2 regions of the Bacteroides caccae genome follow, and region 1 is predicted to be linked to the other one. Evidence: riboswitches for the same ligand, from Rfam matches in the RefSeq annotation. Region 1 holds a riboswitch; the other holds the start of a gene.
What was found. A riboswitch is a leader RNA that binds a small molecule or an ion and turns the genes downstream of it on or off. The one in region 1 is predicted to bind thiamine pyrophosphate.
Positions count from the first base shown of each region.

Region 1 (7,430 bases):
TAACAAGCCAATTAAAACTTGTAACATTATGAATACTATATTAATGTCTTTAATAATTATGACCATGACTTACGAAATGCCAAAACTTCCCTACGCAAACAATGCGTTGGAACCTGTAATCAGTCAGCAAACAATAGATTTCCATTACGGAAAGCATCTACAAACGTATGTAAATAATCTGAATAGCCTTGTGCCCGGAACAGAATATGAAGGTAAAACGGTAGAAGAAATCGTTGCCTCAGCACCGGACGGAGCTATATTCAATAATGCGGGACAAGTATTGAACCACAATCTGTACTTCCTGCAATTCGCCCCGAAACCTTCGAAGAAAGAACCCGGAGGCAAACTGGGAGAAGCAATCAAACGTGACTTCGGCAGCTTCGAGAACTTCAAGAAAGAATTCAATGCAGCAGCAGTCGGATTGTTTGGTTCTGGTTGGGCCTGGTTGTCCGTAGACAAGAACGGTAAACTGCATATCACCAAAGAAAGTAACGGAAGTAACCCGGTACGCGCCGGGCTGAAACCTCTTCTCGGATTTGACGTGTGGGAACACTCTTACTACCTGGATTACCAGAACCGCCGCGCCGACCACGTGAACGCCCTGTGGAATATCATCGACTGGGATGTGGTAGAAAAAAGAATGTAACCGGACGCATATAATAAACTAAACTATACTATTGAAAAGGTCGTTGTGAATTTCACAGCGGCCTTTTTTCTAGCATAAAAAAAGGTAATATATTTATTGGATATCAGCTACATAAGTTGTATTTTTGCGATACTTGAATCAACATAACAAACAATTATGACACTTTATAAAAGAAATAAGATATTGTTCATTGTCTTCATTGCTCTCCTATTCTTCTCCCCCCGTTTATGCAATGCTGCCGACACAGAAGAATCTGCAGAAGAGATACTTTTCATTACCTCCTATAATTCTGATACTAAATATACCTACGACAACATATCAACATTTATACAGACTTATACCCAACTGGGCGGAAAGTACTCCACTATCGTAGAAAATATGAATGTAACGGATTTGTCACAGGCCCATAAATGGAAAGAAACGCTAACCGAGATTCTGGATAAACATCCGGGTGCAAAATTAGTTATTTTCCTCGGCGGTGAGGCATGGAGCAGCTTCCTTCATCTCGAAGATGAGAAATACAAAAGACTCCCCGTATTCTTTGCAATGGCATCCCGCAACGGCATCCGAATTCCGGATGAGCCTATTGATATGCAACAATATGAACCCCAGAGCATTGACTTGACGGAACGAATGAAAGAATATAATGTAAAATACTGTTCTTCATACGAATACGATATTAACAAGGATATAGAAATGATGAAATATTTCTATCCGGAAATGGAACATCTGGCATTCGTTTCGGATAATACATACAACGGTCTTGCCGAACAGGCCTGGTTTAAAAAGAATCTGAAAAATCATCCGGAACTGTCTATCACTTACATCGACGGCCGAATCCATACACTTGATATGGCGGTCAACCAATTACGTGTTCTCCCCAAAAATTCGGTAATGCTGCTTGGCATCTGGCGAATTGATAACAGAGGAATCACCTATATGAATAATTCCGTTTATGCTTTCTCCAAAGCAAATCCTTTGTTGCCTGTGTTCAGTCTGACGTCCACCGCAATAGGTTATTGGGCTATCGGAGGATATGTCCCCCAATATGAAGGGATAGCCAAAGGAATGGGAGAATACGCATATCAGTTTCTGGATAAAGGGAAAAATGACATCCGTAGCATTAATATATTACCCAACAAATATAAATTTGATGCCAATAAATTAAAAGAATGGGGATTTGAAGACAAGAAGTTACCCATTAATTCAATCGTAATCAACCAGCCGATCCCTTTCTTTGTGGCTTACAAAACGGAAGTACAGTTTATCCTGCTCACCTTCCTTGTATTGATAGGCGGACTGATGATTGCATTGTATTACTATTACCGGACTAAAATTCTGAAGAATCGTCTGGAAAGAACAACGAAACAACTACGGGAAGATAAAAAGAAACTGGAAGCGTCGGAGATAGAATTGCGTGACGCCAAAGAGCGTGCGGAGGAAGCCAACCAGCTAAAGAGTGCTTTTGTGTCGAATATGAGTCACGAAATACGTACGCCATTAAATGCAATCGTAGGTTTCTCCAGTTTGCTAATCAATTCCGTAGAACCTTCGGAAGAATTACAAGAATATGCCAATATCATCCAGACCAATTCTAACCTGTTGCTACAGCTTATCAGCGACGTACTGGATGTATCGCGTCTCGAATCGGGAAAGCTGCAATTCAACTATGAATGGTGCGAACTGGTGACTCATTGCCAAAATATGATTACCCTGACCAACCGGAACAAAACAACGAATGCAGACGTCAGACTGCAAATGCCCAAAGAGCCATATATGCTCTATACCGACCCGTTGCGTCTGCAACAAATCATCATCAACCTGCTGAATAATGCGTTAAAATTCACTCCCGCCGGAGGAAGCATTACATTGGATTACACGGTGGACAAAGAAAAACAGTGTATACTATTTTCTGTGACCGACACCGGTACAGGAATCCCCGAAGACAAGCAGGAACTTGTATTCCAACGCTTCGAGAAGTTGAATGAATTTGTACAGGGAACAGGGTTGGGACTGGCTATCTGTAAACTGACGATTCAATATATGGGAGGTGATATCTGGATTGACAAAGATTACAAAGGCGGAGCGCGATTTATCTTCTCTCATCCTATCAAAGAAAGGGAATCAACAGAAAAATGAAAAAAAATCGGTTGATTTAGTGTTTTTCTGTTTCTTTTTCGCTTACTTTGCCCCCGTAAAGACAAAGGGGTGCCCCACGAGGGGCTGAGATTATACCCTAGGAACCTGAGGCAGTTAGCACTGACGTAGGGATTGTGTTTCTTCTTATCGCCTTTCTTATAAAAGCACGCTCTTTGTATTTACTTTCAACTTATTTATTTTGATAGGACAATGAAAGTACAAGTGAACAACAAAGAGGTGGAAATAACTCCCGGCTCTACCCTTACCCAACTGACAGTGCAACTGGAGCTTCCGGTTCAAGGCATCGCTATCGCCGTAAACAACAAAATGATTCCCCGTACCGAATGGGAACGTTTTTCGTTGCACGAGAATGACAATCTGGTAATTATCAAAGCGGCTTGCGGAGGATAGTAAGATGATCAGTCTACAATTTATCACTCACCGGACCGAACGGTATTCTTACTTCGAATCGGCATGTATGGCACTCGAAGGAGGCTGCAAATGGATTCAGTTACGTATGAAGGACGCACCACTCGATGAAGTGGAAGCGGTAGCCTTGCAACTAAAACCGCTCTGCAAAGAGCATGAAGCTATCCTGATTCTGGACGACCACGTCGAACTGGCTAAGAAACTGGAAGTGGACGGTGTGCATCTGGGAAAGAAGGATATGCCTATCGATCAGGCAAGACAGATACTCGGAGAAGCCTTTATCATTGGCGGCACAGCCAATACGTTCGAGGATGTCCTACTGCATTATCGTGCCGGAGCAGATTACCTCGGTATCGGTCCTTTCCGCTTTACAACGACCAAGCAGAATCTGAGCCCTGTTCTGGGCTTGGAAGGCTATGTCTCTATCCTCGCGCAAATGCAGGAGGCACATATCGAGCTGCCGGTAGTAGCTATCGGAGGAATCACTTACGAAGATATTCCCGCCATACTACGCACGGGAGTGAACGGCATTGCCCTATCGGGAACGATTCTCCGGGCAAACGATCCGGTAGAAGAAACAAGAAGGATTTTAAATAACAACTAATTTATAGGATATGGAAAAGTTAGTAATTGCGGGACGTGAATTTAATTCCCGCCTTTTCCTGGGAACAGGAAAATTCAACTCCAACGAAGTAATGGCACAAGCTATTCTGGCATCGGGTACGGAAATGGTAACCGTAGCCATGAAGCGCATCGACATGGACGATAAAGAGGACGATATGCTGAAACATATTATCCACCCACATATCCAGCTATTACCCAACACTTCCGGCGTGCGGGACGCTGAAGAAGCTGTATTTGCTGCACAAATGGCCCGTGAGGCATTCGGTACAAACTGGTTGAAGCTGGAGATTCATCCGGACCCGCGTTATCTGCTCCCCGACTCTATCGAGACACTGAAAGCCACGGAAGAACTTGTCAAATTAGGCTTTGTGGTATTGCCTTATTGTCAGGCAGACCCTGTGCTCTGTAAACGACTGGAAGAAGCAGGTGCGGCTACGGTCATGCCTCTCGGCGCTCCGATCGGCACGAACAAAGGATTGCAAACGAAAGAATTCCTGCAGATTATTATCGAACAGGCGGGAATTCCGGTAGTAGTAGACGCCGGTATCGGCGCTCCTAGCCATGCTGCCGAAGCAATGGAACTGGGTGCATCCGCCGTATTGGTGAATACGGCAATAGCTGTTGCCGGAAACCCGGTAGAAATGGCCAAAGCTTTCAAAGCCGCTACTGAAGCCGGAAGACAGGCTTACGAAGCGGGGCTGGGACTGCAAGCCTTCAATTTTGAAGCAGAAGCAAGCTCACCATTAACTGCATTTCTTGATAAATAAAATTAAAGCGTAGTCGACAACCTGACTACTCAGTTGCTTAAAAAACAATTATGGAACAAAGAATAAAATTTCCCCGCTCCCAAAAAGTATATCTACCCGGCAAACTTTATCCGAATATCCGCGTGGCGATGCGGAAAGTAGAACAAGTGCCCAGTGTCAGTTTCGAAGGAGAAGAAAAAATAGCTACGCCTAATCCGGAAGTATACGTATATGACACCAGCGGTCCGTTCAGTGACACTGAAATGAACATCGACTTAAAGAAAGGACTGCCTCGTATGCGTGAGGAATGGATTGTAAGCCGGGGTGACGTAGAACGTCTACCTGAAATCACTTCGGAATACGGCCGAATGAGAAGGGATGATAAAAGCCTGGACCACCTGCGCTTTGAACATATCGCTCTACCTTATCGTGCCAAAAAAGGAGAAGCTATTACCCAAATGGCGTATGCGAAAAAAGGAATAATCACTCCCGAAATGGAGTATGTAGCTATTCGTGAGAATATGAACTGCGAGGAGTTAGGAATAGAAACACATATTACTCCCGAATTTGTCCGTCAGGAAATCGCAGCCGGACGTGCCATATTACCCGCCAATATCAATCATCCCGAAGCTGAGCCTATGATTATCGGCCGCAATTTCCTGGTAAAAATCAATACGAACATAGGTAATTCCGCCACTACTTCAAGTATTGATGAAGAAGTAGAGAAAGCATTGTGGAGCTGCAAATGGGGCGGAGACACACTAATGGATCTCTCGACAGGAGAAAATATCCACGAAACACGTGAATGGATTATCCGTAACTGCCCTGTGCCGGTCGGCACCGTACCTATCTACCAGGCTCTTGAAAAGGTGAACGGTGTAGTGGAAGACCTGAATTGGGAAATCTACCGTGACACCCTCATCGAACAATGCGAGCAAGGAGTGGATTACTTCACGATTCATGCAGGTATCCGCCGCCATAACGTACACCTCGCCGACAAACGTTTATGCGGTATTGTCAGCCGTGGAGGAAGTATTATGAGCAAATGGTGTCTGATGCATGACCGCGAAAGTTTCCTATATGAACACTTCGACGATATCTGCGATATTCTGGCTCAATATGACGTTGCGGTGTCTTTGGGTGACGGACTTCGTCCGGGCTCTATCCACGATGCCAACGATGAAGCGCAATTCGCCGAGCTGGACACTATGGGCGAGTTGGTGCTCCGCGCCTGGGACAAGAATGTGCAAGCCTTTATCGAAGGTCCCGGACACGTGCCCATGCATAAGATCAAGGAAAATATGGAACGCCAAATCGAAAAATGCCATGATGCGCCGTTCTATACGCTCGGCCCATTGGTCACGGACATCGCTCCGGGATATGACCATATCACCTCCGCTATCGGTGCAGCGCAAATCGGCTGGCTCGGAACGGCTATGCTGTGCTATGTTACTCCAAAGGAACATCTCGCCCTGCCCGACAAGGAGGACGTACGTGTAGGGGTCATTACTTATAAAATAGCTGCACATGCCGCCGACCTGGCTAAAGGGCATCCGGGAGCACAGGTACGTGACAATGCGCTAAGCAAAGCCCGCTATGAGTTCCGCTGGAAGGACCAGTTCGACCTGTCACTTGATCCGGAACGGGCACAGACCTATTTCCGTGCAGGACATCATATCGACGGAGAATACTGTACCATGTGCGGACCAAACTTCTGTGCTATGAGACTATCACGTGATTTAAAGAAAAACAAGAAATAACTCTAACAATATGTTCTCAGACGAATTAGAAAAAATATCCTGGGAAGAGACGACAAAAGCCATCTATTCCAAGACAGATGCCGATGTACGCCGGGCTTTAGGCAAATCCGGGCATCTGGACGTCAATGATTTTATGGCACTCATTTCGCCCGCCGCTACTCCTTATCTGGAAGTTATGGCACGGCTCAGCCAGAAATATACCATGGAACGGTTCGGCAAGACAATCTCCATGTTCGTGCCGCTTTACATCACCAATTCATGTACCAATTCTTGTGTGTACTGCGGTTTCCATATCAGTAATCCGATGAAAAGGACCATACTGACGGAGGAAGAAATCATCAACGAATACAAAGCTATCAAACGATTGGCACCCTTCGAGAATCTTCTGCTTGTTACGGGTGAAAATCCTGCTGCTGCAGGTGTCCCTTACATTGCCCGTGCACTGGATCTGGCAAAGCCTTACTTCAGCAACCTGCAAATTGAAGTAATGCCTCTTAAAACAGAAGAATACAAGGAACTGACGAACCACGGATTGAACGGAGTGATCTGCTTCCAGGAGACTTACAACAAGGCGAACTACAAAATTTATCACCCGAGAGGAATGAAATCCAAATTCGAATGGCGCGTCAACGGTTTCGACCGTATGGGGCAGGCAGGAGTACACAAAATCGGTATGGGAGTTTTAATCGGACTGGAAGAATGGCGCACGGATGTAACCATGTTGGCCTATCATCTCCGTTACTTGCAAAAGCATTATTGGAAGACAAAATATAGCGTTAACTTCCCACGTATGCGTCCGTCCGAAAACGGAGGGTTCCAACCAAATGTTATCATGAACGACCGGGAACTTGCCCAACTGACGTTTGCTATGCGAATCTTCGATCACGATGTAGATATCTCCTACTCTACCCGTGAAAGTGCGGAAATCCGTAACCACATGGCAACTCTGGGTGTGACGACCATGAGTGCGGAAAGCAAAACCGAACCGGGCGGATATTATAGTTATCCGCAAACACTGGAGCAGTTTCATGTGAGCGATGAACGGAAAGCGGTAGAAGTAGAATGTGACCTGAAAAAACTGGGACG
Region 1 is NZ_CP022412.2:3,026,584-3,034,013, reverse strand. It holds gene CGC64_RS12285 (superoxide dismutase) at 29-646, shown strand; gene CGC64_RS12280 (sensor histidine kinase) at 803-2,785, shown strand; TPP riboswitch at 2,841-2,934, shown strand; gene thiS (sulfur carrier protein ThiS) at 2,996-3,196, shown strand; gene CGC64_RS12270 (thiamine phosphate synthase) at 3,201-3,818, shown strand; gene CGC64_RS12265 (thiazole synthase) at 3,829-4,605, shown strand; gene thiC (phosphomethylpyrimidine synthase ThiC) at 4,656-6,344, shown strand; gene thiH (2-iminoacetate synthase ThiH) at 6,355-7,430, shown strand, end outside.

Region 2 (7,430 bases), 1.4 Mb from region 1:
AGTACGCTTTGTGGACGCTGCCGGTCCGGCTGCCTATGCAACTCGTATCCGTGCCACTCTACTGCGGGATACCGGAGCTACTATCAGCCCATTCAACGCCTTCATTCTGTTGCAGGGACTCGAAACGCTGTCATTGCGTGTAGAGCGCCATGTAGAAAACGCATTAAAAGTAGTAAGCTTCCTGAACAATCATCCGAAAGTAAAGAAGGTCAATCACCCTTCACTGGTCGATCATCCGGACCATGCACTATATCAACGTTATTTCCCGAATGGTGCAAGTTCTATCTTCACCTTCGAAATAAAAGGAGGACAGGAAGAAGCACATCGTTTTATTGACAGCCTGGAAATTTTCTCTTTACTGGCCAATGTGGCTGACGTAAAATCACTGGTCATTCATCCGGCAAGTACCACTCATTCGCAACTCAACGCGCAGGAACTTGCAGAACAGGAAATTTATCCGGGCACTGTCCGTTTGTCTATCGGCACGGAGCATATCGACGATTTGATTGCCGATTTGGAACAGGCACTTGCTAGAGTCTAGTCCGGAACACTGAACTTTCCATGACTGCCGAACGTTATACCAATATAACATTAAAACATTGCAGTCATGGAAAAATATTTAATACACAGCAACGAACTGCATCTGATAGACGCAGAGAAAATTCACCAAGCAGTAGAAAAAATGGTGGAATCACTCGATATGGCCGCAGGGTCAACCACTAATTTCGACCTTTACATGGTGGTGGAAAACTATTTTAAGGATCTGGAGAAAAGAAGAAAGATCAACCATGTGCTGGGGATGAAAGAAGACAGATACGAACTGGCCGAAGATTTCGGCATAAAATAAAAGAAATTCCTTTTCCAATCACACCAGACAATTTTTCATCTATAAAACGAGAGAGCCTCACTGAAGTGAAACTCTCTCGTTTTTGCATATAGCGTAGAATTATCAATTTCCCTGATGTACCGTAAGTTGCGGGAACGGGAAGTTAATGCCTTTTTCATTAAAGGTGGCATAAATTGCCTTGTTGATATCAAAATAAACTCCCCAATAATCAGCGCTGTTCACCCATACACGGGCTACTACATTCACACTGCTGGCATCCAATGCATGAAGAGCGATAAATGGAGCCGGATCTTTCAGGATACGTTTGTCCGCAGCCAAAATATCAGTCACGATCTGCTGCACTTTATCGTAATCTTCGCCATAGTCAACTCCTACAATCCATTCCACACGGCGAGTAGTCTGCGTATTATAGTTCGTCACTACTCCGCTGCTCATTGCACCGTTCGGTATATAAATCACTTTGTTATCTCCCGTAGTCAAAATGGTATGGAAGATCTGGATCTCTTTTACCGTTCCGGAAACTCCCTGGCTTTCAATCCAGTCGCCTACTTTATAAGGTTTGAATAAAAGCACGATCAGTCCTCCTGCAAAGTTCTGCAAATTGCCGGACAAAGCCATACCGACAGCGACACCGGCCGAAGCCAACAAAGCTGCAAATGATGTCGTTTCAACTCCCAAAGCACCGACAACGGAAATAATCAACAGAATGGTCAGCAGAATATTTACCAGACTTTTGACGAAAGTCTTGATACTGATATCCACTTTTCTTCTATCCATGAGACGTCCGACAAAGCGGTTGAGCATTGAAATAAGGAAACGTCCTACAATAAAGACGATGACCGCAATCAAGATACGCTCTCCGGCACGAATGGCAAAATCCAGCAGTTGTTGGGTGATGAGCGATAGTTTATCTAAGCCGTCGGCATTAGCAATCGCTTCTTTCATTAATTTATCTGCAACGACCTGCGTAGAATCCGCAACCTGTGTTGCTGTTGCTTGAAATAATAGTAGCATAATTTATCTGAATTAAAATGAATAAACTGTTGTTTGGTTATTTCAACAAACGACAAAGTTACATTGTTTTAAGCAAATCTAAAAGTTTTTTTGCATTCTTCCCGTAAAAGGCGTAATTTTGTCACCGATTCACTGGTAGGGGTGCCTTAACATGACGGGCTGAGAACATACCCATAGAATCTGATCCGGGTAATGCCGGCGTAGAGAACTAATTAATAAGCAAGATGAAAAAAATAGTATGGAGTGTCGTCGCCTTATTGGGCGTAGGCATTACTGTCCATGCACGAACGAGTGCAGAATCCGACAGTTTGAAAGTAATTAACCTGCAAGAAGTGCAGGTAGTATCTACACGTGCCACAGCAAAAACACCGATGGCATTCACCAATATAGGAAAAGCAGAACTTAAAAAAGTAAACTTCGGACAGGATATTCCTTACCTGTTGAGCATGACTCCTTCTACCCTGACCACATCGGATGCGGGAGCCGGTATCGGTTACACAACCCTCCGTGTACGCGGAACCGATGGTACACGCATCAACATCACCGTGAACGGGATACCGATGAATGACGCCGAAAGCCATAATTTGTTTTGGGTAAATATGCCGGACTTTTCTTCTTCCGTAAAGGATATGCAAGTGCAACGCGGTGCAGGAACGTCCACCAATGGGGCAGGTGCATTCGGAGCCAGCGTCAATATGCAGACGGAAGGTGCGGCAATGAAACCGTATGCCGAGTTCAACGGCTCTTACGGTTCTTTCAATACGCACAAGGAAACGGTGAAAGTAGGAACCGGACTGCTGAACAACCACTGGACTTTTGACGCCCGTCTTTCCAACATCGGTACGGACGGATATATCGACCGGGCTTCAGTAGACCTCAACTCTTACTATCTGCAAGGAGGGTATTTCGCAGAGAACACTTCCGTCAAACTGATTGCATTTGCCGGAAAAGAAAAGACTTATCATGCCTGGGGATATGCAACGAAGGAGGAAATGGAGAAATTCGGAAGACGATATAATCCTTGCGGGGAAATGTATACCGACGCCGACGGCAACAAACATTATTATACGGACCAAACGGACAACTACCTGCAAAAGAACTACCAACTACTTCTTAACCATAGTTTTTCTACCGCATGGAATCTGAACGTAGCCTTACACTATACCAAAGGCGACGGGTATTATGAAGAATATAAACCCGGAAGCAGCCTGGTGGAATACGGGTTAAAACCATTCAACCCGGACGGAACGGAAACTAACGAAAGCGACCTTGTCCGACAAAAGAAAATGGACAACAAATTCGGGGGAGGTGTATTCTCCCTTAATTATACAGGAAACCGCCTGACCGCTTCCTTAGGAGGTGGCCTCAACCAATACCGGGGAAATAACTTCGGAAAAGTGACATGGGTGAAAAACTATATCGGCAACCTGTCTCCCGAACATGAATATTACCGCAACAAATCAAAGAAAACCGACGGGAATATCTATCTGAAAGCCAACTATGATCTGACCAGCACGTTAAGCGCTTATGCCGACCTGCAATACCGCCATATTGATTACACAATCGATGGAGTAAACGATAAATATGACTGGAATAAAAACGCCCTGCGCCCGCTAGCCGTAGATAAGAAATTCGATTTTTTCAATCCGAAAGTCGGCTTAAACTGGAATATAACTCCCAATCACCGCCTGTACGCTTCTTTCTCCGTAGCACAGAAAGAACCGACAAGAAACAATTATACGGACGGCGATCCCGACTCCTACCCGAAAGCTGAAAAACTGCTTGATTACGAAGCGGGATATACGTTTGCCAACCCATGGCTGACGGCAGGTGCCAACTTCTACTACATGGATTACACCGACCAACTTGTCCTGACCGGTGCTTTAAATGATATTGGTGAAGCACTGACCGAAAACATTCCGGACAGCTACCGCATGGGAATCGAATTAATGCTCGGTATCAAACCGTGCAAATGGTTTCAGTGGGACATCAATGCCACATGGAGCAAGAATCGCATCAAGGATTTTGTGGAAAGTCTGCCGGGCTATCATTATAACGCAGATGAAACAGTAACTTCCCTTCCAACTGTCCTGATAAAGCATAAAGACACCCACATCGCTTTTTCGCCGGACTTCCTGCTCAACAACCGTTTTTCTTTCAATTATAAAGGCTTCGAGGCTTCCCTGCAATCGCAGTTTGTAAGCAAACAGTATATGACCAATGCGGAAGTAGAAGAACTGACTCTTGACAAATACTTTGTCAGCAATCTCAATCTGGCGTACACCTTCCGTCCCAAGAAGATTCTGAAAGAAGTCACATTGGGATTCACCGTTTACAACCTCTTTAACGAGGAGTATGAAAACAATGGTTGGGCTTCAAGCGATTACACCGATACAGTGGAAAATCGGGGAAACTATGCCGGCTATGCCGCACAAGCCGGAACAAACGTCTTGGGACACGTGTCTTTCCGCTTTTAATGACATCAGCAGATTATGGAACTGGACTTTTTAGAAATATTCGGTACGCTGGTCGGTTTAGTCTACCTTTGGTTGGAATACCGGGCTAGTATCTATCTTTGGATAGCAGGTGTCGTCATGCCTGCCATTTACATCTTTGTATATTACAAGGCGGGACTGTATGCCGACTTTGGCATCAATATCTATTATCTGATAGCCGCTGTCTACGGTTGGTTTTTCTGGATGTGGGGACACCGGAAAAAGAAGTGCCGGCCGGCAGACCAGCCAACCGCCGGTCGCTCCAAAGACCTCCCTATCGTGCACACTCCATGGAAATGTTACCTTCCACTGGCAGTTGTATTTATTGTCGCCTTTATCGGCATTGCATGGATACTTATCGAATATACCGACAGTAACGTTCCGTGGCTGGATAGCTTTACCACTGCCTTGAGTATTGTCGGAATGTGGATGCTGGCACGCAAATACATTGAACAATGGTTTGCCTGGATTATCGTCGATATCGTCTGCTGCGGACTTTATATCTATAAAGACCTCTATTTCACCTCAGCTTTGTACGGACTTTACTCCATTATAGCTATCTTTGGCTACTTCAAGTGGAAAAAACTAATGAACATACAATGATAAACGAACACTATACTCCCGAGGCAGTGATACTGGCCAACGGTGAATACCCAACTTGCCCCGTTCCTCTGACAATGCTGGAAGAAGCAAGTTTTGTTGCTTGCTGTGACGGTGCAGCCAATGAGTACATTTCCCGCGGACATACTCCGGATGTGATTGTCGGCGACGGCGACTCTCTTTCAACAGAATACCACAAACGCTTCTCCCCTATTATACATCAGATACCCGATCAGGAAACGAACGACCAGACTAAAGCCGTCCGGTATCTGCAAAAGAGAGGATTCCGGAGAATTGCCATTGTCGGAGCGACCGGCAAACGGGAAGACCATACATTGGGAAATATCAGCCTACTGCTGGATTATATGAAAAGCGGCATGGAAGTACGGACCATTACTGATTATGGAGTATTTGTTCCTGCAAAAGATACACAAACCTTTGCTGCTCATCCCGGACAGCAGATTTCCATTATCAATTTCGGAGCGAAAGGATTGCAGGGAGAAGGATTGGTTTATCCGCTAAGCGATTTCACCAATTGGTGGCAAGGCACGCTCAATGAAGCGACTTCCGATGAGTTTACAATTCATTGCACGGGAGAGTATTTAGTATTCCTTGCTTTTATGTAAAACAGACATCGCTGTGCCAAGTTTGTTCCACCCCATTGACACAGTTGTGCCATCGGCTTGGCACAACTGTGACACAGCGTTGTCACAATCGTGCCAAGGCGGTGGCACACACCCTTATCAGGAACCCTTCCAGCTGCTACCTGTACGTTGAAAAATGCGGCAACAGGAGAGAATACTTAAAGAGAAAGCAGATAGTTCTTGAAATCTGCAAATTCCTTTGTCATCTGCAAACTTTTCTTCTCGCCTTTCATAAACTCCTGCAATTTGGCAGGTATCTCTACCGATTCGCCGATAATGCTTTCTACTGTTTCAAGGAACTTGGCCGGATGAGCCGTTTCAAGGAACACACCGGTCTCGCCTTCTTTCAGTCCTTCGACCAAGGCACGGTATCCGCAAGCCCCGTGAGGGTCGAGCAGGTAGTGATGTTCTTTCCAGGTTTCTTTTACCGTTTCGCGAATCTGCTCGTCAGTGTAAGTCGTACCCGAAATCTCGGCAGAGATAGCGGCATGAGAATTGCCGTACAAGTCGATTACACGGGCAAAATTACTCGGGTCACCTACATCCATAGCATTGGCAATCGTAGCAATGGAGGGACGGGGATTGTACTTGCCTGTCTGCAGGTACTGATAGAAGATATCATTACGGTTGTTGGCAGCAATAAAACGCTTGATGGGTAATCCCATTTTCTTTCCGAACAATCCGGCAGTGATGTTTCCGAAGTTTCCGCTAGGAACACAAATCACAGCATTAGCCGCTTTTCCGGCACGCTTCAACTGGGCGTAAGCATAGAAATAATAGAATGCTTGCGGCAGGAAGCGGGCTACATTGATAGAGTTGGCGGAAGTCAGGGAAAGATGTTCATTCAGTTCCTTATCCATGAAAGCGGCTTTTACCAATGCCTGACAGTCATCGAATGTTCCGTCTACTTCGAGTGCAGTGATATTCTGTCCCAATGTAGTGAACTGTTTTTCCTGTATCTCACTGACTTTTCCTTTCGGATAGAGCACATACACATGAATACCTTCCACCCCCAGAAAGCCGTTAGCAACAGCGCTTCCCGTATCACCGGAAGTAGCTACCAGCACATTGACATTCTTCTGTCCTTCTTTTTTAATGAAGTACCCCAGCAGACGTGCCATGAAACGGCCGCCTACATCTTTGAAAGCCAGTGTCGGTCCGTGGAAAAGTTCCAGAGAATAGATATTGTCCGCTACCTTTACCAAAGGCACATCAAAACTTAATGTATCATATACTATCTGTTTCAGTGTATCGGCAGGAACATCTTCGCCAAAGAACGCATCAGCAACACGATAGGCTATTTCCTGAAAAGACAATGTATCAATCGTATCGTAGAACTCTTGCGGAAGAGGTTTGACAGTCATAGGCATAAACAGTCCCTTATCGGCTGCAAGCCCTTTCACCACTGCTTCCTGGAGGGAAGCCATTGGTGCTTGTTTATTCGTACTATAATATTTCATAATCTGTGGTGACTTATTTCATGAATTCTTTTATAAACTCGTCTTCTTTCAACACACCGTAACTACCGTTGCAGGCAGCTACCTCGTCGTATACCTGCACCTCATCGGGTTCGATGCCCGGATACCAGATAAGGAACGGGATCGGTTCGGACGTATGCGTGCGAAGTTCACAGGGAGTAGGATGATCGGGCAGAACGGCAATCGCTACCGGTTCGTTCCAGTCTTTCACTGCTTCGTAAATAGGTCCTACGGCACGTTTGTCGAGATTCTCGATCGTGAGAAGTTTCAGGTCGATATCCCCTTCGTGCCCCGCCTCATCGCTGGCTTCAATGTGAAGATAAACAAAATCGTCCGTTTTCAGGGCTTCCAG
Region 2 is NZ_CP022412.2:1,643,296-1,650,725, reverse strand. It holds gene CGC64_RS06580 (O-acetylhomoserine aminocarboxypropyltransferase/cysteine synthase family protein) at 1-541, shown strand, start outside; gene CGC64_RS06575 (hypothetical protein) at 608-847, shown strand; gene CGC64_RS06570 (mechanosensitive ion channel family protein) at 950-1,861, opposite strand; TPP riboswitch at 1,989-2,085, shown strand; gene CGC64_RS06565 (TonB-dependent receptor) at 2,086-4,338, shown strand; gene pnuC (nicotinamide riboside transporter PnuC) at 4,354-4,959, shown strand; gene CGC64_RS06555 (thiamine diphosphokinase) at 4,956-5,582, shown strand; gene thrC (threonine synthase) at 5,759-7,060, opposite strand; gene CGC64_RS06545 (cofactor-independent phosphoglycerate mutase) at 7,074-7,430, opposite strand, start outside.
Region 2: it holds a riboswitch for thiamine pyrophosphate, as region 1 does, so the genes downstream of both, CGC64_RS06565 (TonB-dependent receptor) here and thiS (sulfur carrier protein ThiS) in region 1, are expected to answer to the same signal.